3 regions of the Shinella sp. GW821-FHT10F02 genome follow, and region 1 is predicted to be linked to each of the others. Evidence: riboswitches for the same ligand, from Rfam matches in the RefSeq annotation. Region 1 holds a riboswitch; each other region holds the start of a gene.
The links. Region 1 has a riboswitch for thiamine pyrophosphate ahead of thiB (thiamine ABC transporter substrate binding subunit). Riboswitches for the same ligand answer to the same signal wherever they lie in the genome.
Positions count from the first base shown of each region.

Region 2: it holds a riboswitch for thiamine pyrophosphate, as region 1 does, so the genes downstream of both, thiD (bifunctional hydroxymethylpyrimidine kinase/phosphomethylpyrimidine kinase) here and thiB (thiamine ABC transporter substrate binding subunit) in region 1, are expected to answer to the same signal.
Region 3: it holds a riboswitch for thiamine pyrophosphate, as region 1 does, so the genes downstream of both, thiC (phosphomethylpyrimidine synthase ThiC) here and thiB (thiamine ABC transporter substrate binding subunit) in region 1, are expected to answer to the same signal.

Region 1 is NZ_JBXASL010000005.1:275,721-285,362, forward strand. It holds gene AC1RWL_RS17460 (ABC-F family ATP-binding cassette domain-containing protein) at 1-1,350, opposite strand, end outside; gene AC1RWL_RS17465 (thiamine diphosphokinase) at 1,354-2,019, opposite strand; gene AC1RWL_RS17470 (hypothetical protein) at 2,153-2,329, opposite strand; TPP riboswitch at 2,469-2,583, shown strand; gene thiB (thiamine ABC transporter substrate binding subunit) at 2,625-3,632, shown strand; gene thiP (thiamine/thiamine pyrophosphate ABC transporter permease) at 3,637-5,262, shown strand; gene thiQ (thiamine ABC transporter ATP-binding protein) at 5,255-5,974, shown strand; gene AC1RWL_RS17490 (M48 family metalloprotease) at 6,215-7,693, shown strand; gene AC1RWL_RS17495 (RNA polymerase factor sigma-32) at 7,927-8,787, opposite strand; gene AC1RWL_RS17500 (CarD family transcriptional regulator) at 9,046-9,615, opposite strand.
Region 2 is NZ_JBXASL010000004.1:428,181-437,822, reverse strand. It holds gene AC1RWL_RS15255 (LysE family translocator) at 1-357, opposite strand, end outside; gene AC1RWL_RS15250 (LysE family translocator) at 487-1,119, shown strand; gene AC1RWL_RS15245 (GNAT family N-acetyltransferase) at 1,120-2,010, opposite strand; gene dut (dUTP diphosphatase) at 2,015-2,488, opposite strand; gene AC1RWL_RS15235 (peptide chain release factor 3) at 2,582-4,162, shown strand; TPP riboswitch at 4,221-4,315, shown strand; gene thiD (bifunctional hydroxymethylpyrimidine kinase/phosphomethylpyrimidine kinase) at 4,357-5,166, shown strand; gene AC1RWL_RS15225 (LysE family translocator) at 5,163-5,777, opposite strand; gene AC1RWL_RS15220 (AraC family transcriptional regulator) at 5,851-6,651, opposite strand; gene AC1RWL_RS15215 (GFA family protein) at 6,654-7,058, opposite strand; gene AC1RWL_RS15210 (class II glutamine amidotransferase) at 7,304-8,125, shown strand; gene coaBC (bifunctional phosphopantothenoylcysteine decarboxylase/phosphopantothenate--cysteine ligase CoaBC) at 8,118-9,323, opposite strand; gene AC1RWL_RS15200 (hypothetical protein) at 9,508-9,642, opposite strand, start outside.
Region 3 is NZ_JBXASL010000007.1:183,910-193,551, reverse strand. It holds gene thiO (glycine oxidase ThiO) at 1-902, opposite strand, end outside; gene thiC (phosphomethylpyrimidine synthase ThiC) at 905-2,725, opposite strand; TPP riboswitch at 2,818-2,934, opposite strand; gene AC1RWL_RS22170 (Bax inhibitor-1/YccA family protein) at 3,070-3,786, opposite strand; gene AC1RWL_RS22165 (anti-sigma factor family protein) at 3,815-4,588, opposite strand; gene AC1RWL_RS22160 (sigma-70 family RNA polymerase sigma factor) at 4,575-5,120, opposite strand; gene AC1RWL_RS22155 (YqaA family protein) at 5,175-5,612, opposite strand; gene AC1RWL_RS22150 (ABC transporter substrate-binding protein) at 5,694-6,830, opposite strand; gene AC1RWL_RS22145 (hypothetical protein) at 7,072-7,281, opposite strand; gene AC1RWL_RS22140 (TfuA-like protein) at 7,413-8,129, opposite strand; gene AC1RWL_RS22135 (YcaO-like family protein) at 8,126-9,310, opposite strand; gene AC1RWL_RS22130 (hypothetical protein) at 9,331-9,531, opposite strand.

The sequences.
Region 1 (9,642 bases):
AAAGCCCGCGACGATCTCCTGCAACAGGTCGAGCGTCTCGATGTCGAGGTCGTTGGTCGGTTCGTCGAGGATGAGCAGGTTCGTCGGGCGCGACAGGATGCGCGCCAGCATGAGGCGCGCGCGCTCGCCGCCGGACAGGTTGCGGATCGGCGTGCGGGACTGTTCGGGCTGGAACAGGAATTCCTTCATGTAGCCGGTGACGTGGCGCTGTTCGCCGTTGACGAGAAGCGTCTCGCCGCGCCCGTCGGTGAGATAATGGCCGAGCGTGTCGTCGAGGTTCAGGTCCTCGCGGCGCTGGTCGAGCGTGGCGATTTCGAGGTTCGTGCCGAGCTTCACCGTGCCGCTGTCGGGCGCGAGCTGGCCGGTCAGCATCTTGAGCAGCGTCGTCTTGCCGGCGCCGTTCGGGCCGACGAGGCCGATGCAATCGCCGCGGTGCACGCGGATCGAGAAGGGCGCGACGATGGTGCGCTCGCCGTAAGCCTTGGTGATCTTGTCCGCCTCGATCACCAGCTTGCCGGATTCCTGGGCGTCGGAGGCACTCGCCTGCACGCTGCCCTGCGGGCCTTTGTGGCCGCGATAGCGCGAGCGCAGATCGTGCAGCGCGCCGAGGCGGCGCATGTTGCGCTTGCGGCGCGCCGTCACGCCGTAGCGCAGCCAGTGCTCCTCGCGCTCGATCGCCTTGCCGAGCTTGTGCTGTTCCAGCTCTTCGGCCTCCAGCACCTCGTCGCGCCAGGCTTCGAAATGGCCGAAACCGCGGTTCAGCCGCCGCGACTGGCCGCGATCGAGCCAGACGGTGGCGTTGGAGACCTTTTCGAGGAAACGACGGTCATGCGAGATGACGACGAGGGCCGAGCGGGTTGATTGCAGCTCGCCTTCCAGCCATTCGATGGTCGGCAGGTCCAGATGGTTGGTCGGCTCGTCGAGCAGAAGGATGTCCGGCTCCGGCGCCATGACGCGGGCGAGTGCGGCGCGGCGCGCCTCGCCGCCCGAAAGCGATGCCGGGTGCTCGGCGCCGGTCAGCCCCAGATGTTCGAGTAGGTAGGTCACGCGGTAGGGATCGTCGCTCGGGCCGAGGCCGGCTTCGGCATAGGCGGCGACCGTCTCGTAGCCGTCGAAATCCGGCGCCTGGTGCAGGTAGCGGATGGTGGCGGACGGGTGGCGGAACACCTCGCCGGACTGCGCTTCCGCCAGGCCGGCGGCGATTTTCATCAGCGTCGACTTGCCCGAGCCGTTGCGGCCGACAAGGGAGATGCGGTCGCCGGGCTCCACTTGCAGGCTGGCGCCGGCAAGCAGCGGCGTGCCGCCGAAGCTCAGGAAGATATCGTCGAGTTTGAGGATGGGCGGTGCCAAGGGTCAGGCTCCTGAAAGGTCATAGGGCCGGGCGATGACGATCGCGCGGCCGGAGGCGAGCGAAAGGCGAACGGGGCCTTCCGCGACGTTGGAAATGGTGCGCGACGAGCCGAAGGGCAAGGAAAAGTCCTTCAGCGGATAACGCACATTGCCGATATCGAGGCCGGCAAGCGGCGAGAGGCCGAGCACGGAAAACAGGCTGCCCTTCGGCAGGTCGATCTCGCGCGTGCCGGGCAGCAGAGGCCAGGCCTCCTCCGTGCCGGAGGTGAGCTTTATGGCAAAACCCTGCTCTTCCAGCGAAACGGCGTGGATGAGGTGCATCAGCGCATGGTCGGAGCGTTCGCCGCCCAGCGCGCCGGCCAGCACGATTTTTCGCGCGCCGCGCTCGATGGCGACCGCGACGGCGATGGCGCCATCGGTCTCGTTCTTGGCGACGGGATAGGGTTGGCGCTCGATATTCGGCCAGGCGTCCAGCAGTTCCGGCGGGGTGGAATCGAAATCGCCGACCCAGATTTCCGGCCTCACGCCGAGCGCCGCCGCATGGCGCATGCCGCCATCGGCCGCCACGAAACGCGCGCCAGCGACATCCGCGGCAAGGCGCGGCGTCGCCTGGAGCGCGCCTCCCAGGAGGACGACGAAGAACGGGTCTGTCGGTGCGGGCACGGTCATGGCTGATGCCCTTAGCGCATGTTCTCCAGAAAGGGAAAGATTTTGGCGGGACGCCTGTCGTAACCGCAAACGGCAAAGGACCCGGATGCAGGGGACATCCGGGCCTTCGGGGAGGTCAGCGGCGTAAGAAGGCTTACTTGCAGACCTTGATCTTCTTGATGATGACGTTGCCGTAGTAGTCGTAGGACTTCACCTTCTTGATGAAGCAATGCGGCTTGTAGCCGTAGCTGTAATAGCCGGCCTGTGACGGGGCGGCGAAGGAGATGGCGGCGACGGCGGCGATGGCGGCGGAAATGATGATCTTGCGCATGGAAGTTTCTCCTGATCTCTGAGGGATGAGCCTCTCTCATCCAGTGATCAGACTTTCCCGCATCGCCCGGCCGCGCGCTGTTCCGCATGGAACAGGGCCTTGCCTCTTGCGTAGCGCTGCAAGCGGGATTATGCCTTGCCTTGCTCTAACGGGGTGCCACGCGGGTTTTCGACTCACTGGCTGAGAGGCGGTTTCGCCAACCCGAAGAACCTGATCCGGCTCGTACCGGCGGAGGGATTAGACGGCACATTCCAGCGCCCTATTCCCGTTTTGTGAACAGACCAGGGAGGCGCCGATGCGCAAGACATTCCTCACCTCGATTGCGGCCCTTGCCGTTTCCTTCGCCTTGCCTGCGCTGGCGCAGGAAAAGACGCTGACCGTCTATACCTATGAGAGCTTCGTTTCCGAATGGGGTCCGGGGCCGAAGGTTGCTGAAGCCTTCGCCAAGACCTGCGGCTGCAAGGTCGAATGGGTCGGCGTCGCCGATGGCGTCGAGCTGCTGACGCGCCTCAAGCTCGAAGGCGAGGGCACCAAGGCCGACGTGGTGCTCGGCCTCGACACCAACCTCATCACCGAGGCGAAGGCGACCGGGCTCTTCGAGGCGCATGGTCTTTCGCCCGAGGGCCTGACGGTGCCGGGCGGCTTTTCCGACGATACGTTCCTGCCCTACGATTACGGCCATTTCGCCGTCATCTACGACACCGAGACGGTGAAGACGCCGCCGACGAGCCTGAAGGAACTGGTCGAGGGTGACCCGTCGCAGAAAATCGTCATCGAGGATCCGCGCACCTCAACGCCGGGGCTCGGCCTGCTGCTCTGGGTGAAGTCGGTCTATGGCGACAAGTCCGGCGAGGCTTGGGGCAAGCTGAAGGATCGCGTGCTGACGGTCACGCCCGGCTGGTCGGAGGCTTACGGCCTCTTCACCAAGGGCGAGGCGCCGATGGTGCTGTCCTATACGACGTCGCCGGCCTATCACGTCATCGCCGAAAACACCGAGCGCTACAAGGCGGCCGCCTTCTCCGAAGGACACTATGTGCAGATCGAGGTGGCGGGCCTGACGCGCACCTCCGACGACAAGGATCTTGCGCGGCAGTTCCTGACCTTCATGACGGGGCCGGATTTCCAGTCGATCATTCCGGAAACCAACTGGATGATGCCGGCCGGCAAGACCAAGGACCCGCTGCCTGCCGCCTTCGACGCGCTGGTGAAGCCGGAAAAGACGTTCCTGATGTCGTCCGACGAGGTGGCGGCCAACCGCAAGGCCTGGATCGACGAGTGGCTCGCCGCCATGAGCGCCAAATAAGGTGATGTTCTTCGCCCGCGCCGAACGCCGGACGCTGCGCGTCGCCGGGGGGCTTGCCCTCGGCGTCGTGCTCGTCTTCGTCGGCGCGGCGACGGCCGTGCTTCTGGCGCATGCGGGCGGCGGGGGCGGTGCGCCGCTCTTCGACGCCTATATCTGGCGGGTCGCGCAGTTCACGCTGCTGCAGGCGACGCTGTCGACCCTGCTCTCCATCGTGCTCGCCATTCCCGTCGCCCGGGCACTCGCCCGGCAGCGGGATTTTTGGGGGCGGGTCTGGATCATCCGGCTTTCCGTCGTGCCGCTCGGCCTGCCGGCGCTGGTGGCCGCACTTGGGGTCATAGAGATCTGGGGGCGGCAGGGCGTCGTCAATGATCTTTTACGGCTCGGGGGCTTGCAAAATCCCGTCAGCGTCTATGGGCTCACCGGCATCCTGATCGCCCATGTCTTCTTCAACCTGCCGCTCGCCGCGCGCTTCCTGCTCGCCGCCCTCGATCGCATTCCGCCGGAATACTGGCTGAGTTCGGCCAATCTCGGCATGGGCAACGGCGCGGTGTTCCGGCTGATCGAATGGCCGGTGATCCGCCGCGTGCTGCCGGGCATAGCGGGCCTCGTCTTCATGCTCTGCGCGACGAGTTTCACCATCGTGCTGACGCTTGGCGGCGGGCCTGCGGCAACCACCATCGAGGTGGCGATCTACCAGGCGCTGCGCTTCGATTTCGATCCCCAGCGCGCCGTGCTGCTCGCCTTTCTGCAAATCCTGGTCACGGCGGCGCTGCTCTGGCTGATCTCGCTGTTCGGCCGGCCGCCGGACGAGGGGGTGACGGCAGGCCGCGCGATCCGCCGTTTCGATGGCCGCCGCCGGCGCGTAACCGACGGTTTCGTCATCCTCGCCTTCACGCTGTTCACCGCGGCGCCGCTCGCGGCCACCCTTGCCTCCGGCCTTGCCGCGGATTTCGGCCGGCTGGCGGTCGATCCGCTGCTGCACAGGGCGCTGTTCACCAGCCTCGCCATCTCCTTTGCCTCGGCCAGCCTCAGCCTTGCGATTGCGCTGCCCATCGTGCTCGTGCCGCGCCTTGCCGAGACCGGCGATGCCGGCCTCACGACGCGGCTGATCGGCCGGGCGCTGCCGGCCACGGGCTCGCTGATCCTGCTGGTGCCGCCGGTCGTCGTCGCGACGGGGTGGTTCCTGGTGCTGCGCCTGTTCGGCGAGACCGGGCGTTTCGCGCCCGCCGTCATCACCGTCATCAATGCGCTGATGGCGCTGCCCTTCGTCGTGCGCGTGCTGGAGCCCGCCTATCGCACGCATCTGTCGCGCACCGCGCGGCTGGCGCTGAGCCTCGGCGTCACCGGCATGCATCGCCTGCGATGGATCGACTGGCCGGCACTGAAGAAGCCCTTCCTCACCGCCTTCGCCTTCGCCATGGCGCTGTCGCTCGGCGATCTCGGCGCAGTCGCCATCTTCGGTGCGGATGGCTTCGTGACGCTGCCCTGGCTGCTCTTCTCCCGCATGGCGAGCTATCGCACGGCGGACGCCGCGGGCATCGCGCTGATCCTCGGCGTGATATGCCTTCTGCTGACGCTGCCCTCGACCGCCGCGGACCGAACGACCGAAAGACCTGCCGCCGATGCCTGATACCGCGATCCGCCTTTCCGACGTCACCGTGCGTTTCGACGAGAAGCGGCTCGCCTTCGATTGCACCATCCCCGCCGGTGCCGCGGTTGCCGTCGCAGGCCCGTCGGGTGCGGGAAAGTCCACGTTGTTCAACGTGATCGCCGGCTTCCAGAAACCGGCGACGGGCAAGGTCATGCTGCTCGGCGAGGACATGGCGGCGCGCGATCCCGCGGAGCGCCCGGTCTCGATCATCTTCCAGGACAACAATCTCTTCGCGCATCTGAGCGTCGCCGAAAATGTCGGGCTCGGCATCGATCCGGGGCTGAAGCTCGATACGGCGGCGCGCCAGCGCGTGTTCTCTGCGCTGTCGCGCGTCGGGCTCGGCGGCTACGAGCGCCGCATGCCGGGCTCGCTTTCCGGCGGCGAGCGGCAGCGGGTGGCGCTCGCCCGCGCACTGGTGCGGCGCCGGCCGATCCTGCTGCTCGACGAGCCCTTTGCAGCGCTCGACCCGGCCATGCGGGCGGACATGGCAAAACTGCTCTCGGAGCTTCGCGCCGAGACGAAGAGCACCCTGCTCTTCATCACCCACCAGCCGGAGGATATCCGCCGGCTTGCCGACCGGGTGATGTTCCTGGAGGCGGGCACGATCCTGCTCGATGCGCCGGTGGATGAATTCCTCGTGAGCCGGCATCCACCAGCCGTTGCAAAATTCCTCGGTCATTCCGCGATTTAGCGGGCTGGGGCTGTTTTTGCCCCGCCACCCCGCCACAATTTGGACGCCCCCCTGTGTCACCGGAGCCACAAGGGAACCGTTTGTCGAATCGGGAGTTGCCGGCCGGGTATGGTGCGTCTATCTCATCCATTCGAAGGCGCGAACATGGGTGTTTCGACTGCACCTAAAGGTTGCGGTTCGGGCGTGGACCCTTTAGGGCTGTGGGCAGAAGAGATGGCGAAAGCAACGCAGGAAGCTGCAATGGTATCCGGGCGCGGGGTTTTGAGACCCGTCGCGGCGCTGGTGCTTGCCGGCATGCTGCTGTCCGGCTGCCAGTCGATCATCGAGCAGACCTATGAGCCGACGATCTCGCCGTCCTCCAATCCGCAGATCGTCGAAGAGGTGCAGAAGAACGATCCGCGCGCCCAGATGGGTGCGCGCGAGCATCCGCGCATCGTCGCGAGCTATGGCGGCGAATACAAGGACGCCAAAACCGAGCGGCTCGTCGCCCGCATTGCCGGCGCGCTGACGCTGGTCTCGGAAAACCCAAACCAGTCCTATCGCATCACCATCCTGAATTCTCCGGCGATCAACGCCTTCGCGCTGCCGGGCGGTTATCTTTACGTGACGCGCGGCCTGCTGGCACTCGCCAACGACGCCTCGGAAGTGGCGGCCGTGCTGTCGCACGAGATGGCGCACGTCACTGCCAACCACGGCATTGAGCGGCAGAAGAAGGAAGAGGCGGAAGTCATCGCGAGCCGCGTGGTGGCCGAAGTGCTCTCCAGCAACATCGCCGGCAAGCAGGCGCTGGCGCGCGGAAAGTTGCGGCTTGCCGCGTTCTCGCGCAACCAGGAGCTCCAGGCCGATGTCATCGGCGTGCGCATGCTGGGCGAGGCGGGCTACGATCCCTATGCGGCGGCGCGCTTCCTCGATTCCATGGCCGCCTATGCGCGCTTCACCGCGGTCGATCCCGATTCCGACCAGAGCTTGGACTTCCTGTCCAGCCACCCGAACGCGCCGCAGCGCGTGGAGCTTGCGCGGCTGCATGCGCGCGCCTTCGGCGCGGAAGGCACGAACGGCGATCGCGGCCGTGACTATTACCTCGCCGGCATCGACGGGCTGCTCTACGGCGATGCGCCGGAAGAGGGCTATGTGCGCGGCCAGACCTTTCTGCACGGCAAGCTCGGCATCCGCTTCGACGTGCCGGCCGGGTTCCAGATCGACAACAAGGCCGATGCGGTGCTGGCGACGGGACCGGGCGACGTGGCGATCCGCTTCGACGGTGTGGCCGACAGCCGCAAGCAGGATCTGGTGAACTACATTTCGAGCGGCTGGGTGACGGGGCTGCGGCCGGAAACCATCCAGCCGATCATGATCAACGGGCTGGAGGGCGCGACCGCCAAGGCCGCCGCCGACCGCTGGGACTTCGACGTCACGGTGGTGCGTATCGACGACCAGATCTACCGTTTCCTGACGGCGGTGCCGGCGGGTTCGAAATCGCTGGAGCCGACGGCTGCCACGCTCAGGGCCTCGTTCCGCAAGCTGACGGCCCCGGAAGTCGCCTCGCTGAAACCGCTCAGGGTGCGCGTCATCTCGGCACGCGCCGGCGACACCGTCGCATCGCTTGCCGGGCGCATGATGGGCACGGACCGCAAGCTCGACCTGTTCCGGCTGATCAACGCGATGACGGTGACCAGCACGGTGCGGCCGGGCGAAAAGTTCAAGATTATCAGCGAGTGAGTTAGCCTGTGCGGATGGCGCCAGACCGTGGATCCTCGGGTCAAGCCCGAGGATGACGGAGTTTGCGGGGATGTTTCAGGATAACGGATGGGTTGCCGCGCATGGAATCCTCATCCGACCTTGCCTGGCAGCCCTATCCAAGCTTGCCTGGCAGAGAGCATCGCCAGACTTGCCGGCCAATCCTCCCCTCCGTCATCCTCGGGCTTGACCCGAGGATCCATCGGCAACGCGCCTCAAGCGTAGGCGAAATCCGTGGTCTTGCTGATCAGCACGGCCTTCAGCTTTTCCAGCGCCCGGTTCTCGATCTGGCGCACGCGCTCCTTGGAAATGCCGAGCAGGGAGCCCAGTTCCTCCAGCGTCGCCCCATTCTCCGCCAGGCGGCGGGCGCGGATGATCTTCATCTCGCGCTCATTGAGCTGGCCGAGTGCCGCGTGCAGCCAATGATGGCGGCGTTCGCCGTCGATGCTGTCGAGGGCCTGTTCGTCGGGAAGGGGCGCGTCGCTGGTGAGGAAATCCATGCGGTTGGAACCCTCGCCCTCGGCGGACGAGATCGGCGCCTGGAGGGAGACGTCGGAGGCGGAGAGGCGGGCGTCCATGGTGCGCACGTCGGCGGTGCTGACGCCGAGTGCCACGGCGATCTCCTGGTGCATGGCCTCGCTGGTCAGGTGCGTATCGCCGCGGGCGAGCCTGGCGCGAAGCCGCCGGAGATTGAAGAACAGCGCTTTCTGCGCCGAACTGGTGCCGCCGCGCACGATCGACCAGTTGCGCAGCACGTAATCCTGGATCGAAGCGCGGATCCACCAGCTTGCATAGGTCGAGAAGCGCACCTGGCGCTCCGGCTCGAAGCGGGCGGCGGCTTCGAGCAGGCCGATATAGCCTTCCTGCACGAGATCGCCGAGCGGCAGGCCGAAATTGCGGAACTTGCCCGCCATGGAGACGACCAGACGCATATGCGCCATGGCGATGCGGTTGCGGGCTTCCTGATCCTTGTCGTGCTTCCAGGCCTGGGCCAGGGCCTGTTCCTCGTCCCTTTCGAGATAGGGGGCGGACATGGCGAGCTTGATCATGCGGCGGTCTGCGGTCGTCGTAGCCATGGCGAGTGTCTCCACGTGAACCGAACCGGCGTGAAGAGGCGTAATCTCCTCGACGCCCGATATGACGATGACGTTTCAGGTGGACCGACGGATTGCCCGAAAGCGGCTTTCGAGAAAATAAAGTGGTTTGCGCCACCCCCGCGGCCGCCGGAAGAGCCGGTCGTCCTCGGTCTGCGAAACGGGTGCGCTGCAAAAAAGTTCCACAAAAAAACCCGGCTGTTTCCAGCCGGGCTTTAAAAAACCGAAGGGTGCCCTAAATCAGGCCGCTTCGTCCTGCGAGTCGTCCTCTTCGATGGCCTTGCCACGCTTCGGACCCTTGCTCAGGTTGGTTTCGACAAGGCGAACGGCCTCGGTTTCCGACATCTTGTTGACGGCGGCGATTTCGCGGGCCATGCGGTCGAGGGCGGCTTCATAGAGCTGGCGCTCGGAATAGGACTGTTCCGGCTGGTTTTCGGCACGGTACAGGTCGCGGACCACTTCGGCGATCGAGATCAGGTCGCCCGAATTGATCTTGGCATCATATTCCTGCGCGCGGCGCGACCACATGGTGCGCTTCACGCGAGCTTTGCCCTGGACAACCTTCAGCGCGCGCTCGACGAAATCGGTCTCCGACAGCTTGCGCATGCCGATGGAAACGGCCTTGGCAACCGGCACCTTGAGACGCATCTTGTCCTTTTCGAAATCGATGACAAAAAGCTCGAGCTTCATGCCGGCGACTTCCTGCTCCTCGATGGCGACGATCTGGCCGACGCCGTGAGCGGGATAAACGATGGATTCACCGGTCTTGAAGCCGTGGCGCGTGGAAGATTTCTTCTGCGGGGTCGTCATTCTGTTCAAATACTCCCTGTTACGCTC
Region 2 (9,642 bases), on a different contig from region 1:
CGTCACGAACAGGCCGGACAGGAAGGACATGGTCATGCTGGTCGAGCGCCGCGCCTCGATATTCTGCGGCAAGAGGCCGGTCGTCCAGAGCTTCCAGGCGATATAGCCGAGATAGAGGGCGCCGGCGATCTTGATCAGCATGAAGGTCGTGGTGAAGGTCTGCGCGATGAAGGCGAGGCCGAGGATGACCGCGGTGAGATAGATCATGTCGCCGAGGATGAGGCCGAGCCCCATGAAGAAGGTCGGCCGGAAGCCCGAGCCGAGCGCGCGGGCGACGATCGCCGTGATCCCGGGACCGGGAATGATGGCGGCGATGAACAGCGCACCGCAATAGGCGATCAGCACGGCAATGGTCATGGCAGGCTCCTTGGGCTGACGCTCTTTTAGCGCTGCCGATATCCTGCGGCAATGGTTTTGCGGCCGGCGCCTTGCCGCAAGCGCGGCTGCGGGATAGTCCTTCGTCAGATCGTCCAAGGAGAGCATGCCATGCCAGACCTGACCGGCCTTGCCGCCTTCGCCCTCATCGCGCTCGGCATGGTGCTCACCCCGGGGCCGAACATGATCTATCTCGTCTCCCGCTCGATCTGCCAAGGGCCGGCCGCCGGACTCGTGTCGCTCTGCGGCGTGGCGCTCGGCTTCGTCTTCTACATGCTGTCGGCGGCGCTCGGCATCACCGCGCTCGTGATGGCGGTGCCCTATGCCTATGATGCGCTGCGGCTTGCCGGCGTGCTCTACCTGGCCTGGCTCGCCTGGCAGGCGCTGCGCCCCGGTGGCCGCTCCGCCTTCGAGGTCAAGGCCCTGCCGCGCGACGGCAACCGGAAACTCTTCCTCATGGGGTTCCTGACGAGCCTGCTCAACCCGAAGATCGCGGTGCTCTACCTCTCCCTGCTGCCGCAGTTCATCGATCCGGCAAAAGGCAGCGTCTTCCTGCAATCGCTCGTGCTCGGCGGCACGCAGATCGCCATCAGCGTCAGCGTCAACGCGCTGATCGCCGTTTCGGCCGGCTCGATTGCCGCGCTCCTCGCCGCCCGCCCACGCTGGCTTCTGGTACAGCGCTGGCTGATGGGCACGGTGCTGGCCGGGCTTGCGCTACGCATGGCGATGGAAGCCCGCCGCTGATCAGAACTCCGCCATCGGCGACAATGCGAAGGGCCGCTCCAGTCGCAGATCGGGCGCGGCGCGCAGCATGAGCACCATATCGCCGCCATCCGCAACGGCCTCGCCCTCCCATCCAAGATGATCGGGGGCAAAGTGCACGGTGACCCGAGAGGGTGCGACCTGCAGGCTCGCCACGATATCAGCGAGGCGCGGGATGTGAGCGCCAACGATATCCAGCAGTTCAAAGCCATCGTCTTCGCCCGCCTGCCAAGCAATAACGGCATCGTGCTCTTCCATCAGGTCGAGCCGCAGGTCCGGCATCAGCGATGCGTTGAAGAGGAACATTTCCCGCTGCCGCAGCGGCGCGAAACGGTCGGACACCGGCCGGCGGCTATCCAGTAGCCGGCTAAGCAAGGCAATGTCGGCTTCGCTTCCGATGTCGAGCCGCCGAACCGGGCCGACGCGCCCACCCTCGGGCGCAGCGCCGGCAAACCGGTGCTGCGCCAGCGTGCGAAAACCAAGGCGCGCGTAGAGGTCGGGCTTGTCGGTCAACAGCGCGACGGCTTCGAACCCTTCCGCGTCGCAATGGTCGAGCGCTGCCTCCATCACATCGCGAAAAAGCCCCTGGCCGCGATGGCTCGGCCGCACGGCGCCGGATTGCAGGCCGGCGGCGCGCACGAAGGTGCCGTTGATGACGAGCGGCAGCGAGAAGACGCTGATATTGGCCACGCAGGTGCCGTTCGCGTCGAACCACGCGAAGGGCACGCTGGTCGGGTCCGGCCCGCCCAGCCGGTCGAGCGCGGTGATGTCGATGCTGAACGTGTCTTCCAGCAGGTCGGCAAGCGCGCGCCAGGCGGCGGTGTCGCCGAGATGGTCGGAGCGGAAGACCAGCCCCGGCCGGTCGGTAGGCATGGTGTTAGCGCACGCCCGTGGAGCCGAAGCCGCCGGCGCCGCGGGTGGTTTCGCTGGTTTCCGCCGCCTCGCGCACGGCGACCTGCGTGACGGGCGCAATCACCATCTGCGCGATGCGCATGCCGCGCTCGATGACGAAAGGTTCTTCGCCGAGATTGGCGAGCAGCACCTTCACCTCGCCGCGATAATCGCTATCCACGGTGCCCGGCGTATTGAGGCAGGTGATGCCGTGCTTGAAGGCGAGGCCGGAGCGGGGACGGATCTGCCCCTCGTAGCCATGCGGGATTTCGAAGATGAAACCGGTCGGCACGAGCGCGCGTTTTCCCGGTGCCAGCGTCAGCGGCGCATCCACGGCCACGCCGGCGCGGAGGTCCATGCCGGCGGCGCCCGTCGTTTCGTAGGCGGGAAGCTCGATGCCCTCGCCATGCGGCAGGCGGACGAGCGAAAGGGTGGGCTGGGTGGGGGCGTGCGCGTTCATGCGCCCATAAGCCGGCCACGGCACAATCCCGTCAATTGCATCTTCGGGGCGGAGCCTGTAAAGACCGCGGCAACTCACAGGATATTGCAGAAAATGGCCGAAACCCTTGCCGAGGCGGTCTCCCGCCGCCGCACCTTCGCGATCATCGCGCACCCGGACGCCGGTAAAACCACCCTCACCGAAAAGCTGCTCCTGTTCGGCGGCGCCATCCAGCTCGCCGGTGAGGTGAAGGCGAAGAAGGACCGCATCCAGACCCGCTCGGACTGGATGAAAATCGAACGCGAACGCGGCATCTCGGTCGTGACCTCCGTGATGACCTTCGAATATGACGGCAACGTCTTCAACATTCTCGACACCCCCGGCCACGAGGACTTCGCGGACGACACCTACCGCACGCTGACGGCGGTGGATGCGGCGGTCATGGTCATCGACGCCGCCAAGGGCATCGAGCCGCGGACGCTAAAACTGTTCGAGGTCTGCCGCCTGCGCGACATCCCGATCATCACCTTCGTCAACAAGATGGACCGCGAGAGCCGCGACCCGTTCGAGATTTTGGACGAGGTGGAAGAGAAGCTGGCGCTCGATACGGCGCCGATCACCTGGCCCGTCGGCCGTTCCAAGTCGTTCTGCGGCTCCTATCATCTAGCCGACCGCACCTTCCGCGGCTCGGATACGCAGGTGCAGCCGACGAAGATCGACGATGCGACGGTGGTGGCGAAAAACCTGCCGGAAAACGAACGGGATGCCTTCATCGAGGAGCTGGAGCTTGCCCGCGAGGCCTGCCGGCCGTTCGATCGCGAGGCTTTCCTCGAAGGTCACCTGACGCCGGTCTTCTTCGGCTCGGCGCTGCGCAATTTCGGCGTGCGCGACCTTATCAATGCGCTCGGCGCCGTAGCCCCGCCGCCGCGCGACCAGGTGGCGGATGTGCGCAAGGTTCATGCGTCCGAGGACAAGATGACGGCCTTCGTCTTCAAGATCCAGGCGAACATGGACCCGAACCACCGCGACCGCATCGCCTTTGCCCGCGTCTGCTCCGGCATGCTGGAGCGCGGCATGAAGGTGCGCCTTGCCCGCACCGGCAAGCAGATCGGCCTTTCCGCGCCGCAGTTCTTCTTCGCCTCGCAGCGCCAGCTCGCCGATACGGCCTATGCCGGCGACGTGGTGGGCATTCCCAACCACGGCACGCTCCGCATCGGCGATACGCTGACGGAAGGCGAGGCGCTGGTCTTCGAAGGCGTGCCGAACTTCGCGCCGGAAATTCTGCGCCGCGTGCGGCTGGAAGACGCCATGAAGGCGAAGAAGCTGAAGGAAGCGCTCCAGCAGATGGCGGAAGAGGGCGTCGTGCAGCTCTTCTCGCCGGAGGATGGCTCGCCCGCCATCGTCGGCGTCGTCGGCGCACTGCAGCTCGACGTCTTGAAGGAGCGGCTTCAAGGGGAATACGGCTTGCCGGTCTCCTTCGAAATGTCGCGCTTCTCCGTCTGCCGCTGGATTTCGTCGGATAGCGCGGCCGAACTCGAAAAATTCGTCACCCAGCGCCGTGGCGATATCGCCCGCGACCTCGATGGCGACCCGGTGTTCCTGGCGCAGGATTCCTTCTCGCTGCGCTACGAATCGGAGCGCTATCCGGCGATCAAAATGGTCGCCATCAAGGAATACCACGTCACCAAGGCGTGATCGGATCGCGCACTTGCCACTTTCGGCGTGACAGGTGCCGCATCATTTGCGAAAATCGCCCCCGAGACGGGGGCGTCCGCGTGAGCGGGCTGAGAAGCACCCTTTGAACCTGAACCGGATCATGCCGGCGGAGGGAGTCGAACGGGTGCCGGCTTGCTGGCGCCTGTTGGCCGCCTTCGTCGCAGGGAGGCGAGATGGCCGACACGATTGCAAACATACTCTCGATCGCAGGGTCCGACCCATCGGGCGGCGCCGGCATCCAGGCCGACCTCAAGACCTTTGCGGCCCGCGGGACCTACGGCATGGCGGTGCTGACCGCGCTGACGGCGCAGAACACGCAAGGCGTCTTCGGCGTGCATCTCGTGCCGCCGGCCTTCGTCGCGGCGCAGATCGCGGATGTCTTCAGCGATGTGCGCGTCGATGCCGTGAAGATCGGCATGATCGCGTCGGCCGAGATCGCGGAAGCCGTTGCCAACAGCCTGTCGTCGCGCCGCGGCCTGCCGATCGTGCTCGATCCGGTAATGGTCGCCAAGGGCGGCGCGTCGCTGCTGGCTCGGGAGGCGGTCGAGGCACTGACGCGCCGGCTGCTGCCGCGCGCCACCGTGCTGACGCCGAACCTGCCGGAAGCCGCTGCCCTCCTGGGCGAGCCGGAGGCCGTGGACCGGGCGGGCATGGAGGACCAGGCGCGGCGGCTTCTTACGCTCGGGCCGAAGGCGGTGCTGCTCAAGGGCGGGCACCTGCCGGGCACCGAAAGCCCGGATGTGCTGGCAACGCCAGACCGGCTGCACTGGTTCGAAGGCGTGCGCGTGCTGACGCGCAACACCCATGGCACCGGCTGCTCGCTGTCGAGCGCGATTGCCGCAGAGCTCGGCAAAGGGCGCACGCTTGCCGATGCCGCGGCGGCGGCGAAGAGTTTCATCGCCGGTGCTGTGCGCAGCTCCGATGCGCTGTCCGTCGGCTCCGGCCATGGACCGCTGCACCATTTCCACGCGCTCTGGAACTAGCGGTCGGCCAGCGCGAGCCGCAAGCCCATCAGGCCGAGCGCTGCGGCGAAGCTGCGCTGCGTCCACACCATGATCCTTGGCCGGCTCAGCACCTGCTGACGCAGCCCCGCGGCGAGCGCGCCGTAGAGGGCGAAGACGAGGAAGGTCATCAGCATGAAGATACCGCCGAGATAGAGCATCTGCGCCGTGGCGTCGGACGCCTCCGCCGGCACGAATTGCGGCAAGAAGGCCAGGAAGAACAGCGAGAGTTTCGGATTGAAGATGTTGGTGAGGATGCCCTTGCGCACGATGCGCAGCGCCTTTTCGGCGGGCGCCTGATCCGGCCCGAGATCCAGCGCGTTGCTGTCCTTCAGCATGCTCCAGGCGATGAAGAGCAGGTAGGCGACACCGACATAGCGCAGCACCTCGAAGGCGAGCGCGCTCGCATGCAGCACCGCGGCAAGCCCGACGACGGAGGCGACGATATGCGGGATGATGCCGAGCGTGCAGCCGAAGGCGGCAAGCAGGCCGGCGCGAAAGCCGCCGCTGATGCCGAGCGCCAGCGTGTAGATCACGCCGGTGCCCGGCAGGAGGATGACGACGAGCGAGGTGATAAGGAATTCTGTGGTCATGTTCGGTTTCCATGCGGCGGGGAGGCGGTAGGAAACACCGGAAGGGCGGCGGTGGTCTTGAACGAAATTGCAGTCAGGCGCGGGCAGCGAGATAGGCGCCCGGCGTATAGCCGTAGCGGCGCGTGAAATTGCGCGTCATGTGGCTCTGGTCGGCAAACCCCGCCTCGATGGCGGCTTCGGCGAGCGAGGTGCCCGTCGCGATCAGCCGCCGCGCGCGCTCCGTCCGGCGCTGGAGCAGATAGGCATGCGGCGTCAGGCCCGTGCTGCGGGCGAAATCGCGCACCAGCCGGAAGCGGCCAAGCCCGCAATCCGCCGCAAGATCGTCCAGCGTGACGGCGGCGGCCGGGTCTTCGTCGAGCCGGTTGCGGGCTTGCGCAATGGCCGATGAGGCGATGGTTTCCCGCTGCGGTGTCCGCTCCTGCAAGGCGGCGGCGAGCAGCAGGAGGAGGCGCTCGTCCCGGGCGAGGCCAGCGGCGTGTTCGTCGAGCAGGGAGGCGAGCAACGCCGAGACGAGCCTGGCGATGCGGCCATCCTCCAGCACCGGCGCATGAAATTCCTCGCGCGGCCGGCCCTCGAAAATATCCTCCACCGCAGCCGCAACGATCGCCGGCTGCATGTAGAGCATGCGCCAGGCACGCGGGGCGTCGCCGAGTGGTGCGCCGTCATGCACCTCGCCGGGATTGACGGTGATGGTGTTGCCGGCTTCGGCCTCGACCATGCCGCGCCCGCTTGCCGATTTCTGCGCGCCGCGCTCGACAACGCCGATGCCGTAGGTCTCATGCGTGTGGCGCGCGAAACTCAGGCGGCTGTCGGCGATGACGGCCTCGATGCCGTCGATGCCCGTCCTGAAGATCTGGAAGCGCTCGGCTGCCATGATCAATCCCGCAGCACGCCGGGAAGGGCGGCCGTTTCGCCGAACCAGTCGGTGGCGGAGGTGCACCAGATCTGGCGCACCGGTTTCAGGCCGGCGCGCTGGTTGATGCTGCCCCAGCGGATGCCCCAGGTCTCGGCTGCTTCGCCCGTTCCGGTCGAAAAAAGTGGCGTGCCGCATTCCGGGCAGAAATAGAGCAGGCGCTTGCGGCCGCTCTCGGCGCTCTTGGTGTAGAGTTTCGGCGGGTTTGCGGTGAGGCGCAGAGCATCGCGCGGCACGCTTGCGGTGACGCGATAGGGCGAGCCGGTCAGCCTCTGGCAATCCGTGCAATGACAGATCGCCACCTTGTCCGGGTCGATCTCGGCCTCATAGGTCACGAAGCCGCAATGGCACTGCCCGTCGATTTTCATGCTGCATCCTTCTCTCACCGGAAAGGATAGGCCGCGATGCCGCACCGTCAACCGCAGGGGCATCCTGTTCCGCAAGAAACTGCCAACCTCGCGCCCTGTCATCAGAATGACACGCATGGTTTCGGCCCGTTTACATTCGTTAACGCATTTTTACCCATTTGCGTTGAAAATCAGGGCAGTGCCATGGTTAATGCGTCTGGTCAAACACCGGTTCGTCGCCGGTCTTCGAAAGCGAGAATAGCCTCATGTGCCGTTGGGCAGCCTATCGCGGAGAACCGCTTTACCTCGAGGAACTGGTGTCCTCGCCCGCCCACTCGCTCATCGAACAATCCCACTGCGCCACCCGCGCCAAGACGGCGACCAATGGCGACGGTTTCGGCATCGCCTGGTATGGCGAGCGCCCGGAGCCCGGCCGCTACCGCGATATCCTGCCCGCCTGGTCCGACTGCAACCTGCGCAGCATCGCCCGCCAGGTGCGCTCGCCGCTCTTCCTCGCCCATGTGCGGGCCGCCACCGGCGGCGGCACGCGGCGCGACAATTGCCATCCCTTCGTCAACGGCATCTGGTCCTTCATGCACAATGGCCAGATCGCCGATTTCGAGCACCTGCGCCGGCCGCTCGAAACCATGCTCGACAACGATCTCTACAATGCCCGTACCGGCTCGACGGATTCGGAGCTGCTCTTCCTGCTCGCCCTGCAATTCGGCCTGGCGCGCGACCCGCTCGGTGCCATGGCCGAGACGATCGCCTTCGTCGAGCGGCTGGCGGCCCACCTGGAGCGCCGCGTGCTCGTGCGCTTCACCGCAGCCTTCACCGATGGCGACCAGCTCTACGCCGTGCGCTACGCGACCGACTACGCAGCCCCCACGCTTTACGCCGCCCCGATGGGCGCGACGGGCGGCTACTGCCTCGTCTCCGAGCCCTTGAACGACGACACGGAAGCCTGGGTGGAAATCCCGGATGGCAGCGCCGTCGTGCTGGGCGAAAACGGCGTCGACGTGCGCATCTTCTCGCCGGCAGGACGCCCGGCAAGTGGCATGGACACGAAGCTCGCCCTCGTCAGGTAAGTTTTCCGCCAATCCAGTCGGCCAAGCGGCCGGCGACGTCTTCCTTGGAAAGCTCCGGCCATTCCTCGATGCCGGCGGCGGTGATCAGCTTCACGCTGTTGCGCGTGCCGCCCATGATGCCGGTTTCCGGCGAAACGTCATTGGCGACGATGAGGTCGGCGCCCTTCTTCTGAAGTTTCACCCGGCCATTGTTCTCGACGTCCTGCGTCTCCGCGGCAAAGCCGACGACGACTTTCGGCCGCTTCGCATGATGGCCGACGGTCTTCAGTATATCCGGGTTTTCCGCAAGCATCAGCGGCGGGGGGCCTTCGCCCGGCTGCTTCTTGATCTTTTCTGCATTCGGCGTCGCGACGCGCCAGTCGGCGACGGCCGCGACCATCACCGCTATATCCGCCGGCAGCGCGGCCAGCACCGCCTGCAACATGTCGTCCGCCCGCTCCACCTTGACCACGGTCACACCTGACGGGTCGGGCAATGTGACGGGGCCGGAGACGAGCGTCACCTTTGCGCCCAGCCGGGCGAGCGCTGCGGCGATGGCATGCCCCTGGCGGCCGGAGGAGCGGTTGGCGATGTAGCGCACCGGATCGATTGGCTCATGCGTCGGGCCGGAGGTAACGATCGCGGTGCGGCCGGCAAGCGGCTTCCTCCCGCCGTCGAGCAGGGCTTCCACGGCAGCGACGATTTCCAGCGGTTCCGCCATGCGGCCGAAGCCGGCCTCGCCGCCTTCCGCCATCTCGCCGGCATTGGGCCCGATGAAGGAAAGCCCATCCTTGCGCAGCGTCTCGACATTGCGCCGGGTCGCCGGGTGCGCCCACATTTTCGGGTTCATGGCGGGCGCCAGCAGCACCGGGCGATCGGTGGCGAGCAGCACGGTGGAGGCGAGGTCGTCGGCAAGGCCGTTCGCCATCTTGGCCATCAGATCGGCCGTGGCGGGGGCGACGACGATGAGGTCGCAGTCGCGCGCCAGCCGGATATGCCCGACATCCTGCTCGTCCTCGCGCGAAAAGAGATCCGTATAGACATGGCCCGCCGAAAGCGCGCCAACGGCAAGCGGCGTCACGAATTCGCGCGCGCCTGATGTCATGACCGGGCGCACCTCCGCGCCGCGCTCGCGCAGGCGGCGGATCAGGTCGAGGCTCTTATAGGCGGCGATGCCGCCGGAGATGACGAGGAGGATGCGTTTTCCTGCAAGCGGCATGGCGGGCCCCGGGCTTTTAAAGCACACGACCATCCCCGGCGAGGACGGTCATCCCGTCCTACCCCGTTGCAGCGGCATTTCCAAGTCTGCCCCGGCGGCGGATCCCCCCGGATACCGCCTCACCACGTCAAGAGACGTGGCTTACCGCGTCAGGCGACGCGGCCACCGCGCCAAGAGGCGCGGCTTAATGGCAGACCTTCACCTTCTTGATGACGAGGTTGCCGTAGTAGTCGTACTTCTTGATTTTCTTCCAGAAGCACTTCGGCTTGTGGCCGTAATAGTGCGTCACGGGTTCGACGAGGCTTGTCGACCGCAGGCC
Region 3 (9,642 bases), on a different contig from region 1:
CCGTGGCGGTAGAGTCCGTTGACATGAATGGTGTTGCCGTCCTCCGTCACGCGCGGAAGATTGTCGGGGAAGGCGGGGCGCACGCCGGCACCGGTTTCCGCAAGCCGCGCCTCGCCAAAGGTGGGGTGCAGCGCATAGGCGGCGTTCAGCAGCTCCATCAGCGAGCGGGCGGTGATCGGGCCGGCATCCTCGCTTTCGACCATCGTCGCGCCCACCATGAAGCGGTTCTTTTCGCGCGGCACGATGTAGATGGGATAGCGCGGATGCAGTAAGCGGACGGGGCGGGAGAGTTTTATTTCGCCGGTTTCGAGGCAAAACATCTCGCCGCGCACGCCACGCAGCTCCGGCATGTGGCCGATCCGCGAGGCGCCCGTGCAGTCGATCACCCGGTCGTAGCGGCCTTCGTTCGGCTCCCCGGCCTGGCCGAAGAGGAAGCGCATGCGGCCGTCCTCAAGCCCGGCGGTCAAAGCGGAAAGCGCCTTCCGCGGATCGAGATGCGCCTCCTGCCGGAAGAACAGCGCCTTGCGGAAGCGCCCGGCGAGATCCGGCTCCAGAGCCGAAATCCCCGCATCGTCCAGCCATTCCCAGCCGCTAGTGCCGCCAGCGAAGCGGTCGAGTTCGCCGGCATCGCGCCCGCCGGCGACGACCAGCGTTCCCCGGCGGTGCACATGGCCGGGGACGGCCGCTTCCCACCAGTCGGCGGCGAGGCGACCGAGTGTGAGCACTGGCTCTTCCGCGCTTTCCCGCTCGCACCACGGCGCCAGCATGCCGCCGGCGAAACCGGAGGCGCCGGCGCCGGCCTTTTCGGCGCGCTCCCTGATCGTGACGTCGAAACCGTGGCGATAGAGTTGCCAGGCGACCGTGAGGCCGGCGACGCCGGCCCCCTTGACGAGGATGCGCATGGTCACTCTCCGGCTGTTGTTTCGAGCGGCATGTAGAGATCGCCGCCCTCGCGGAACTTTGCCGCCATCGCCTCCAGCCCCTCCTTCTGCGCTTCGGCGCGGATATCGTGCGAGATGCGCATGGAGCAGAATTTCGGGCCGCACATGGAGCAGAAATGCGCGACCTTGTGCGCCTCCTTGGGCAGCGTTTCGTCGTGGAAGGATCGTGCCGTCTCCGGGTCAAGCGACAGGTTGAACTGGTCCTCCCAGCGGAACTCGAAACGGGCGCGCGACAGGGCGTCGTCGCGCAGTTTCGCCGCCGGGTGGCCCTTGGCGAGATCGGCGGCATGCGCGGCGATCTTGTAGGTAATGACGCCGACCTTCACGTCGTCGCGGTCCGGCAGGCCGAGATGTTCCTTCGGCGTGACGTAGCAGAGCATGGCGGTGCCGAACCAGCCGATCATCGCAGCACCGATGCCGGAGGTGATGTGGTCGTAGCCGGGCGCGATGTCGGTCGTCAGCGGCCCGAGCGTGTAGAAAGGGGCCTCGCCGCAGACCTTCAGCTGCTTGTCCATGTTCTCCTTGATCTTGTGCATCGGCACATGGCCGGGGCCTTCGATCATGACCTGGCAGTCCTTCGCCCACGCGATTTTGGTCAGCTCGCCAAGCGTCTCCAGTTCGGCAAACTGTGCGGCATCGTTGGCGTCGGCAATCGAGCCCGGGCGCAGGCCGTCGCCGAGCGAGAAGGTGACGTCATAGGCCCGCGCGATGTCGCAGATCTCGTCGAAATGTTCGTAGAGGAAGCTTTCGCGGTGGTGATGAAGACACCACTTCGCCATGATCGAGCCGCCGCGCGAAACGATGCCCGTGACGCGGTTGACGGTGAGCGGGATATAGGCGAGCCGCACGCCGGCATGGATGGTGAAATAGTCGACGCCCTGTTCGGCCTGCTCGATCAGCGTGTCACGATAGACCTCCCAAGTGAGGTCCTCGGCAATGCCGTTCACTTTCTCCAGAGCCTGGTAGAGCGGTACGGTGCCGATCGGGACCGGCGCATTGCGGATGATCCATTCGCGGATATTGTGGATGTTGCGCCCGGTCGACAGGTCCATGACCGTGTCGGCACCCCAGCGGATCGCCCAGACCATCTTCTCCACTTCCTCGGCCATGGAGGAGGTGACGGCGGAATTACCGATATTGGCGTTGATCTTCACCAGGAAATTCCGGCCGATGATCATCGGCTCGGCTTCAGGGTGATTGATGTTGGCGGGGATGACGGCGCGGCCGCTCGCGACTTCCTGGCGGACAAACTCCGGCGTGACGAAATCCGGAATATGCGCGCCAAAGCTCTCGCCATCGCGGATGAGCGCTTCCTTCACGGCCTTGCGGCCGAGGTTTTCGCGGATGGCGATGAATTCCATCTCCGGGGTGAGTATGCCGGCCCGCGCATAGGCAAGCTGCGTCACCGCCTTGCCGTCCTTCGCCCGGCGCGGGTGGTTGCGGATGGGGAATTCCGGCGTCAGCCGCTCGCCGGTGGCAAAGCCGTTGTCCTCCGGGCGGATATGGCGGCCCTCGTAATCCTGCACGTCGCCACGGGCGGCGACCCAGCTTTCGCGCAGCCGCGGCAGGCCGCTTTCGATCGCAACGACATGGGTGGGGTCGGTGTAGGGACCGGAGGCATCGTAGACCACGACCGGCGGTTCGCCGGCGGTCGGGTGCAGGGCGATTTCGCGCAGCGGCACGCGGATATCCGGGTGCTGCTCGCCGGGAATGTGGATTTTCCGCGAGGCGGGCAGGGCGCCGGTAGTGACGGTGGGGGTGAGCTTTTGGGCGGCAATATTCATCGTGAGGCTCCAAGGTTCAAAGTTGGAGACCCAGTCCTAGAGCCGGAATGATGGAAAGACGCCGACACGGAATCCGGGGAGCGGAATACGAGTCTACAGCGCTTGCACCGTCCCTACGCCAGTATGAACTGGATCAGGTTCAACGGGTCACTGCGCTGCGAAAGCCAGCAGAATCTCAGCCCCTTGTCGGGACCCCCCTGGTGAATGCTTTAAGCAAAGACGCTCGGAGATGATTTGTCAACACGGTAAAATATGTAAGTTTTTACTTACTTTAAGTTGCGCCGCATACAAAAAGAAACGGCGGGGTTTTTCCCCGCCGTTCCCTTTGAAATCATTAGCGAAAACTATTCGCGTTCGCCGGTGAAGTTCAGCAGCAGCTGGAAGATGTTGACGAAGTTCAGGTAGAGCGAGAGCGCACCAAACACAGCCATCTTCTGCTGCGATTCCTGGTCGATGTTTTCGGCATACTGTTCCTTGATGTTCTGCGTGTCCCAGGCGGTGAGGCCGACGAACACGACGATGCCGATCACGGAAATCGCGAACTGCAGGGCGGTGGAGCCGAGGAAGATGTTGACGATCGAGGCGATGACCACGCCGATCAGGCCCATGATCAGGAACGAGCCGAACTTCGACAGGTCACGCTTCGTGACGTAGCCGTAGAGGCTCGTCGTACCGAACATCGTGGCGGCGATGAAGAAGGTGCGGGCGATGCTCATGCCGGTGAAGACGAGGAACACCGAGGCGAGCGACAGGCCCATGACGGCGCAGAAGGCCCAGAAGGTCGCTTGTGCGGTGCTGGCCGACATCGTCTGGATCTTGAACGAGAAGAAGAAGACGAAGGCGAGCGGCGCCAGCATCACCACCCACTTGAGCGGGGAGGAGAAGATCGGCACGTAGAGTGCCGGCGTCGAGCCGACGAAGAAGGCGATGAGGCCGGTGATGACCAGGCCTGCGCCCATGTAGTTGTAGACGCGCAGCATGTGCTTGCGCAGGCCCTCGTCGAAGAGGGCGGCCGACTGCGCCTGCGCGCCATAGCCAAATCGCTGTTGTACGGGTTCCATCATGGGTCTCCTTCGGTGGAACGGTTGATCAGTAAAGCGTGCGCGAGAGGTCCCGCGCGGTCTCTGCCAGGTCGTCGGCCTTGCGGCTTTCCGACACCAGCGCATAGGCGACGTCGCCGATCTGCCAGTAGGCGGCACGGGCATTGTCGGCGTGGAAGAGCAGGACGTGCTGCACGCCGAACGAGTCGGGCCGCACGGCGAAGAGCGACAGGCGTTCGTCCTTTTTCGGCTCCAGCACCAGCTCGACGCTCGGGCCATAGGCCGAGGGGAAGACCTGCGTGTCGACCACGGCCCAGCCCTTCGGCAGGTCCGGCAGGACGATCGCCGTCGCGGAGCGGATTTCGGCCGGGTCGAAGACGGCGGCCTCCGGCTGCGAGCTCATCGCATCGCGGATGAGGGTGGTCTTGTGCGCCCGCACGGCTTCTTCCACGAAGGCGGGCGGCGGGGTGGAGGCGATGACCTCGGTCGCGCCGAAGGGGCCGAGCACGGCATGCGCGGTCCAGCCGGCGGCCACGAACAGGGCGATGGCAGCGGCGCGACGGAAGACGGAGAAGATGCGGCGGCGGGCGAGCGAGCGTTCCAGCAGGCGCGCGGCTTCGCGCGTCGCCTGCCGCGTCACAGCACGGTGATCGGCGAGCGCCAGACGCAGTTCGTCGCGCACGCGCAAATCCTTCATGATCTGTGCGGCGATCTCCGGCCGTTCCGAAAGGTAAGCCTCGACCTCGATGCGCCGGCCGACGGCGAGCTGGTCGTCGACATAGGCATTGAGATCGGATTCGAGGATCGGGTCATTGCTGGTCATCGCCAGTGCCTCCGACGATTCTGAGATGGGGGACGGTCGCGGTAGCACCGTTCTGTTCAAAGGCGCGCAGGCGCTCCCGGGCGCGGGCCACACGGGACATCAGCGTGCCGACCGGAATGCCGAGCGTATCGGCAGCCTCCTGATAGGAAAGTTCCTCGATCGCAACGAGATGCAACGCGGCGCGCTGCTCTTCCGAGAGCGCGAAGAAGGCGTTGCGTAGTTGCGTCAGGCGCACCGAATGATCCTGGTTCGCCGGCACGGAGGTCTCGCCCAGTTCCGCGGCCGCGTCGTGACGGCGCTGTTGCGAGCGGCGCTGGCGCAGACGATCGACATGGGCGTTGTGCAGGATCGACATCAGCCAGTTGCGCACATTGGCGCCGGTGCGAAAGGTCGACTGGCGCTCATAGGCCTTCACCAGCGCGTCATGCACGAGGTCTTCGGCATCGTCCGGATTGCGGACGAGCGACAGCGCGTAGCGCCTGAGCGCTGCAAGCTGTCCGATCACGTTGAAGCCGGGTGTCTTTCCGTTCATGACCCAGTATACGAGAGCCGAACGATCCTCATTCCATCGCGCGCATAAAAAAGTTCACAGCCAGTGCAGCACGATGGCGGCCAGCGCGATGTAGCGGCCGAACTTCGCGATTGCGACCACGAGCAGGAACCGCGGAAACGGCTCGCGCATGATGCCGGCGGCAACCGTCAGCGGATCGCCGATGATCGGCATCCAGCTCAAAAGCAGGCTCCACCAGCCGTATTTGCGATACCAGCGCCCGGCGCGGTCGAGGTTCTTGGCGCTGACGGGAAACCAGCGGGCCTCGCGAAAACGCTCCACGCCGCGGCCGAGCAGCCAGTTGATGACGGACCCGAGCACATTGCCAATGCCGGCGACGAGGATCAGCAATGCCGGCGAGTAGGTTTCGGTCGCCAGCAGGCCAGCCAGAACCGCTTCCGACTGGGCGGGAAGGATGGTCGCGGCGATGAGCGCGGCCAGGAAAAGGCCGCCATAGGCTGCGAGCGTGCTCATTGGATATGGGCTAGGGGCAAGGCAACCGATCCGGAAGGTCAGGGAGGGCACCCGCCGTGGGGGCGGGTGCTTGCTTGCGGATTACATCGCGCACTTGTCGGCGTAGGCATCGCCATGATCGGTGAAGGCCGTGGCGATGATCTTGTTGGTCAGCACGTCGCCTTCCTTCACAACCTCGGTCACGTAGATGTCCTGGATCGGATGGTTGTTCTTGTTGAACTTGAACTTCCCCCGCACCGAGGCGAAATCCGCCTCCTTCAGCGCCGCGCGGAAGGCCGCCTTGTCCTTGACGCTCGCCTTGCCGAGTGCTGAGAGGATGAGGTTTGCGGTGTCCCAGCTCTGCGCGGCATAGATCGACGGCAGGCGGTTATATTCCTTCTGGAACGCTTCGACGAAGGCCTTGTTGGCCGGGTTGTCGAGGTCCTTCGCCCAGGTGCCGGAATTCTTGACGCCCAATGCGGCATCGCCGATCGCCGGCAGCACGTCCTGGCTGAAGGAGAAACCGGGGCCGGTGACGGGGATGTTCACGCCCGACTGGGCATATTGCTTCATGAAGGCGATGCCCATGCCGCCGGGCAGGAAGAAATAGACGGAATCAGCACCGGACGCGCGGATTTCGGCAATCTCTGCGGCATAGTCGGTCTGGCCGACCTGCGTATAGACTTCGCCCGCGAGTGCGCCCTTGTAGTAGCGCTTGAAGCCGGTCAGCGCGTCCTTGCCGGCGGGGTAGCTCGGCGCGAGGATGAAGGTGTTCTTGTAGTCCTTGTTGTCATATTCGCCCATCGCCTCGTGGAAATTGTCGTTCTGGTAGGCGACGTTGAAGTAGTTCGGGTTGCAGTTTGCGCCGGCAAGCGCCGACGGGCCGGCATTCGGCGACAGGTAGATGATATCCTGCGCCACCGTGTTCGGAATGACCGCCATGGCGAGGTTCGACCAGATGATCCCCGTCATCAGGTCGACCTTGTCGCTCTGGATCATCTTCTCGGCGATCTGCACCGCGAGTTCCGGCTTCTGCGCGTCGTCCTCGACGACGAGCTCGATCTCGCTGTTGCCGGATTGTTTGATCGCGAGCACGAAGGCGTCGCGCATGTCGACGCCGAGGCCGGCGCCGCCGCCGGAAAGCGTGGTGATGACGCCGATCTTCACCGGCTCGGCCTGCGCCGCGCCCGCCGTCATCAACGCAAGGGCTGTCACGCCGCTCGTCAGGAACGTCCGCATGCTGTTCTCCTCTCCCGTGTTTTCGCCCCGTTTGCCGGGCGTTTTCGGAGGAGAACTTTTCAGAGTTCCGCGATCAGCGCAACCGTGTGTTTTCGTTTCGCAATTGGAGAAATCCAGGAAGATCGGCGGCGGCCCGCAGGTCCGGGCCGGCCGCGCGATCAGCGCCGCGGAGGAGGACGGCGGCTATGGTTCGGCCGGCGGGCCAGCCAGGTGACTAGCAGGCCGGTCGATTCCTCTCCGGTCAGCAGAGCGCCGACCGGTTCATCAGCATGATATCGCTCGACGTCAGCGTCATGCGCGACGGCTCGTCGATCTGGTCCAGCACGGCACGCAGCGCCTTATCCAGGCAGAATTCCACCACCTCGGCATCCATTGCCTTGGCGGATTCCAGCGCGAAAGCGACGAGCCGTGCCAGCGCCATCATCTCCGCGCCGCGGTCTTCAATTTCCATGGTTTCTATTTTCATGTCCTATGCCCCCGGAGCAACGCTCACTCTCAGCCCCTGCGTCGCAGTATAGGCGTGACATCCGGATGGTGCGCGTGACTCCAGCGTGACACACGCGGAATGGGAAACTGCACGTTTTATGAGGTTTCAGGTTGATCCGCGACGGTCCGCCAGAGTGTCGTTGCCCGAAAGACCCAGTTTCCCCGTTTTGCAGGGCTTTGCGGGGCAAAATCAGCGAGGATTCGCACCAGCGCGACGGCGTCTTCGCGCTTTTGGTTCACGGTTGTTGCGTGGAGAAGTTGCAGGAGGTGTTGCCGCTCCCCGGCCTTGCCGGCCGAATGGATGATCGCGGACCACGTCCTGTCCTTGTAGAAGAGCTGCCGCGCGACATCCCGCAAGCGGGAAATATCCGTCTTATCAAGGGCCTCGTCGGCCTCCAGCCGATCGAGCGTCGCGTCGACATTGACGAGCGGCAGCGAGAGGGCGGGATAGCCGAGTTCGGCCGGGCCGTGCAGCAGGGCGACGTCGGCATCGTCGACGCGGCGGCCGCCGGCATAGTCCTCATAGATGCGGCCGATGCCGATCATGCCGAAGGCATCGCATTCGGCGGCGCGCAGCGCCCCCATACTGGCCGCGCCGAAGACTGCCACGTCCTGGTCGAGCGCATGGAGGATCTCCTTGTGCCAGACGGGCGCCACATGCTCGAAATTGCCGTCGATAATGCCGATCGCGGTGGCGCCTTCGCGCACGGCGGCCAGCACGTCGCCATGCGCAGCCGGCGGGCGGACGCGGATGGCGTCGCCGCAGAGCCTGGCGGCATCGGGCAGGCTGGGACCGGCGAAGAGAATTTTCATGAGGTTCCGAACAACATGCGGGAGAGTGCACGCGAGCCGACGGCATGGCGGCGCGCGCCCTCCGGGTTTTCCAGGGCGGGCACGACCATCTTGACCACCGAGACGGGCAGCGAGGCGTCGGTCAGCGGCACGGCGACGACGGGTACTATGCCGGATGCGGCGAGCACCTCCAGGCAATGGGCGAGCAAGGCCGCGGCGTCGCCCGAGGGGGCTGGGTAGGTTTTCAGCGGGCCGGGCCGGGCCTCGAAGAGGGCGAGGGTTTCCGGCGCCAGTGGCCGGGTGAAGGTTTCGGCGAAAAGATCGTCCCGCGCGCCGCTGATATAGGTGAGGCGCGATTGCGCGACCTCGGTGAGCGCTCGGATGATGGCGCGCGCAGCGACGGGATGGGTGCCGTAGCCGACCGTGGCATCGTGGAAGAGCGGCTCCCTCTTGTCGAGGATGCCGGCATCGCCCAGCACGGCAGCATAGGTCGGGATGGCGAGGTCGCTGGTGATATCGAAGAAGCGCAACTCCAGCCCGGCCTCGCGAAAACGGCCAACGAGCGCATCGACGACCGGATCGTCGAAACCGGCGGGGTCGATGGCGGTCGCGAGGCGCTTGTCGCGCGGCAGCAGGCGCCAGAGACGGTCGGCATCCCGCTCGATGCGCTCCAGCAGGCCGTGCAGGGTTGCCTCGGTTTCGGAATTGCCGGAGGCGAGGCCGTCGGAGGACTGCCAGAAACGCGGTGCACGATCGGTCCTGTCAAGGCAGATCGCCTCGCGCGGCACCCAGACGCGCTCACCCGTGGTGACATCCCGGCCGGCGAGCCAGTCGAGCTTCTCCTCCTCGGCGAGGAACGCCTGCCCAGCCGCAACGAAGATATCGAGCGGCAGGCAGCTCTCGCCGGCATCTGCAAAATCGCGTCGCGATGCGTGGCGCACCGGCACGAGCGGTTCGCCCGCAATGGCCCGTTCCAGCGCCTCCATGGCGGCGGAGACTTTTGCGTCGATATCGGTGATGCCCTTGCCCTGGTTGATGACGATCGAGCGGGCATTGGGACTGACGGCGTTCCAGACGGGGATGCCGATACGGTCCAACCCCGTCAGGCGCGACAGCCGCGTGATGCCGAACCGAGGCAGAAGCGCCTCGATCCGGTTCCAGGTCTGCTCTGGGCCGCAGATGCGGTCCGAGTAAGATAACACAGGCTGAATTTTGCCAGGGCTCACCTGTCCATGTAGCCACCGGAGAGCGGATCAGCCGTTTCGGCCACTGTCGCGAAGCTGACGCCACGCGGAGCCATTTCACCAGCTTTGCGCAGACCATCTGCGGCATCGGCTGTAACCGCCGTAATGGTGCCCGCCTCCAGATCAGCGACCCAAAGACCGTTTTCGCCTTCGAGTCCAAGAACGACGACTTTCGACATTTTCATTCCTCCTAGGTTGGTTGAAGCTGAGAATGTTGATGCTTAGCGCTACTGCAGTTAATCCGCTTCAAGAAAAGCGGGATTCCTTATAGTGGATCACAAGGGGACGGG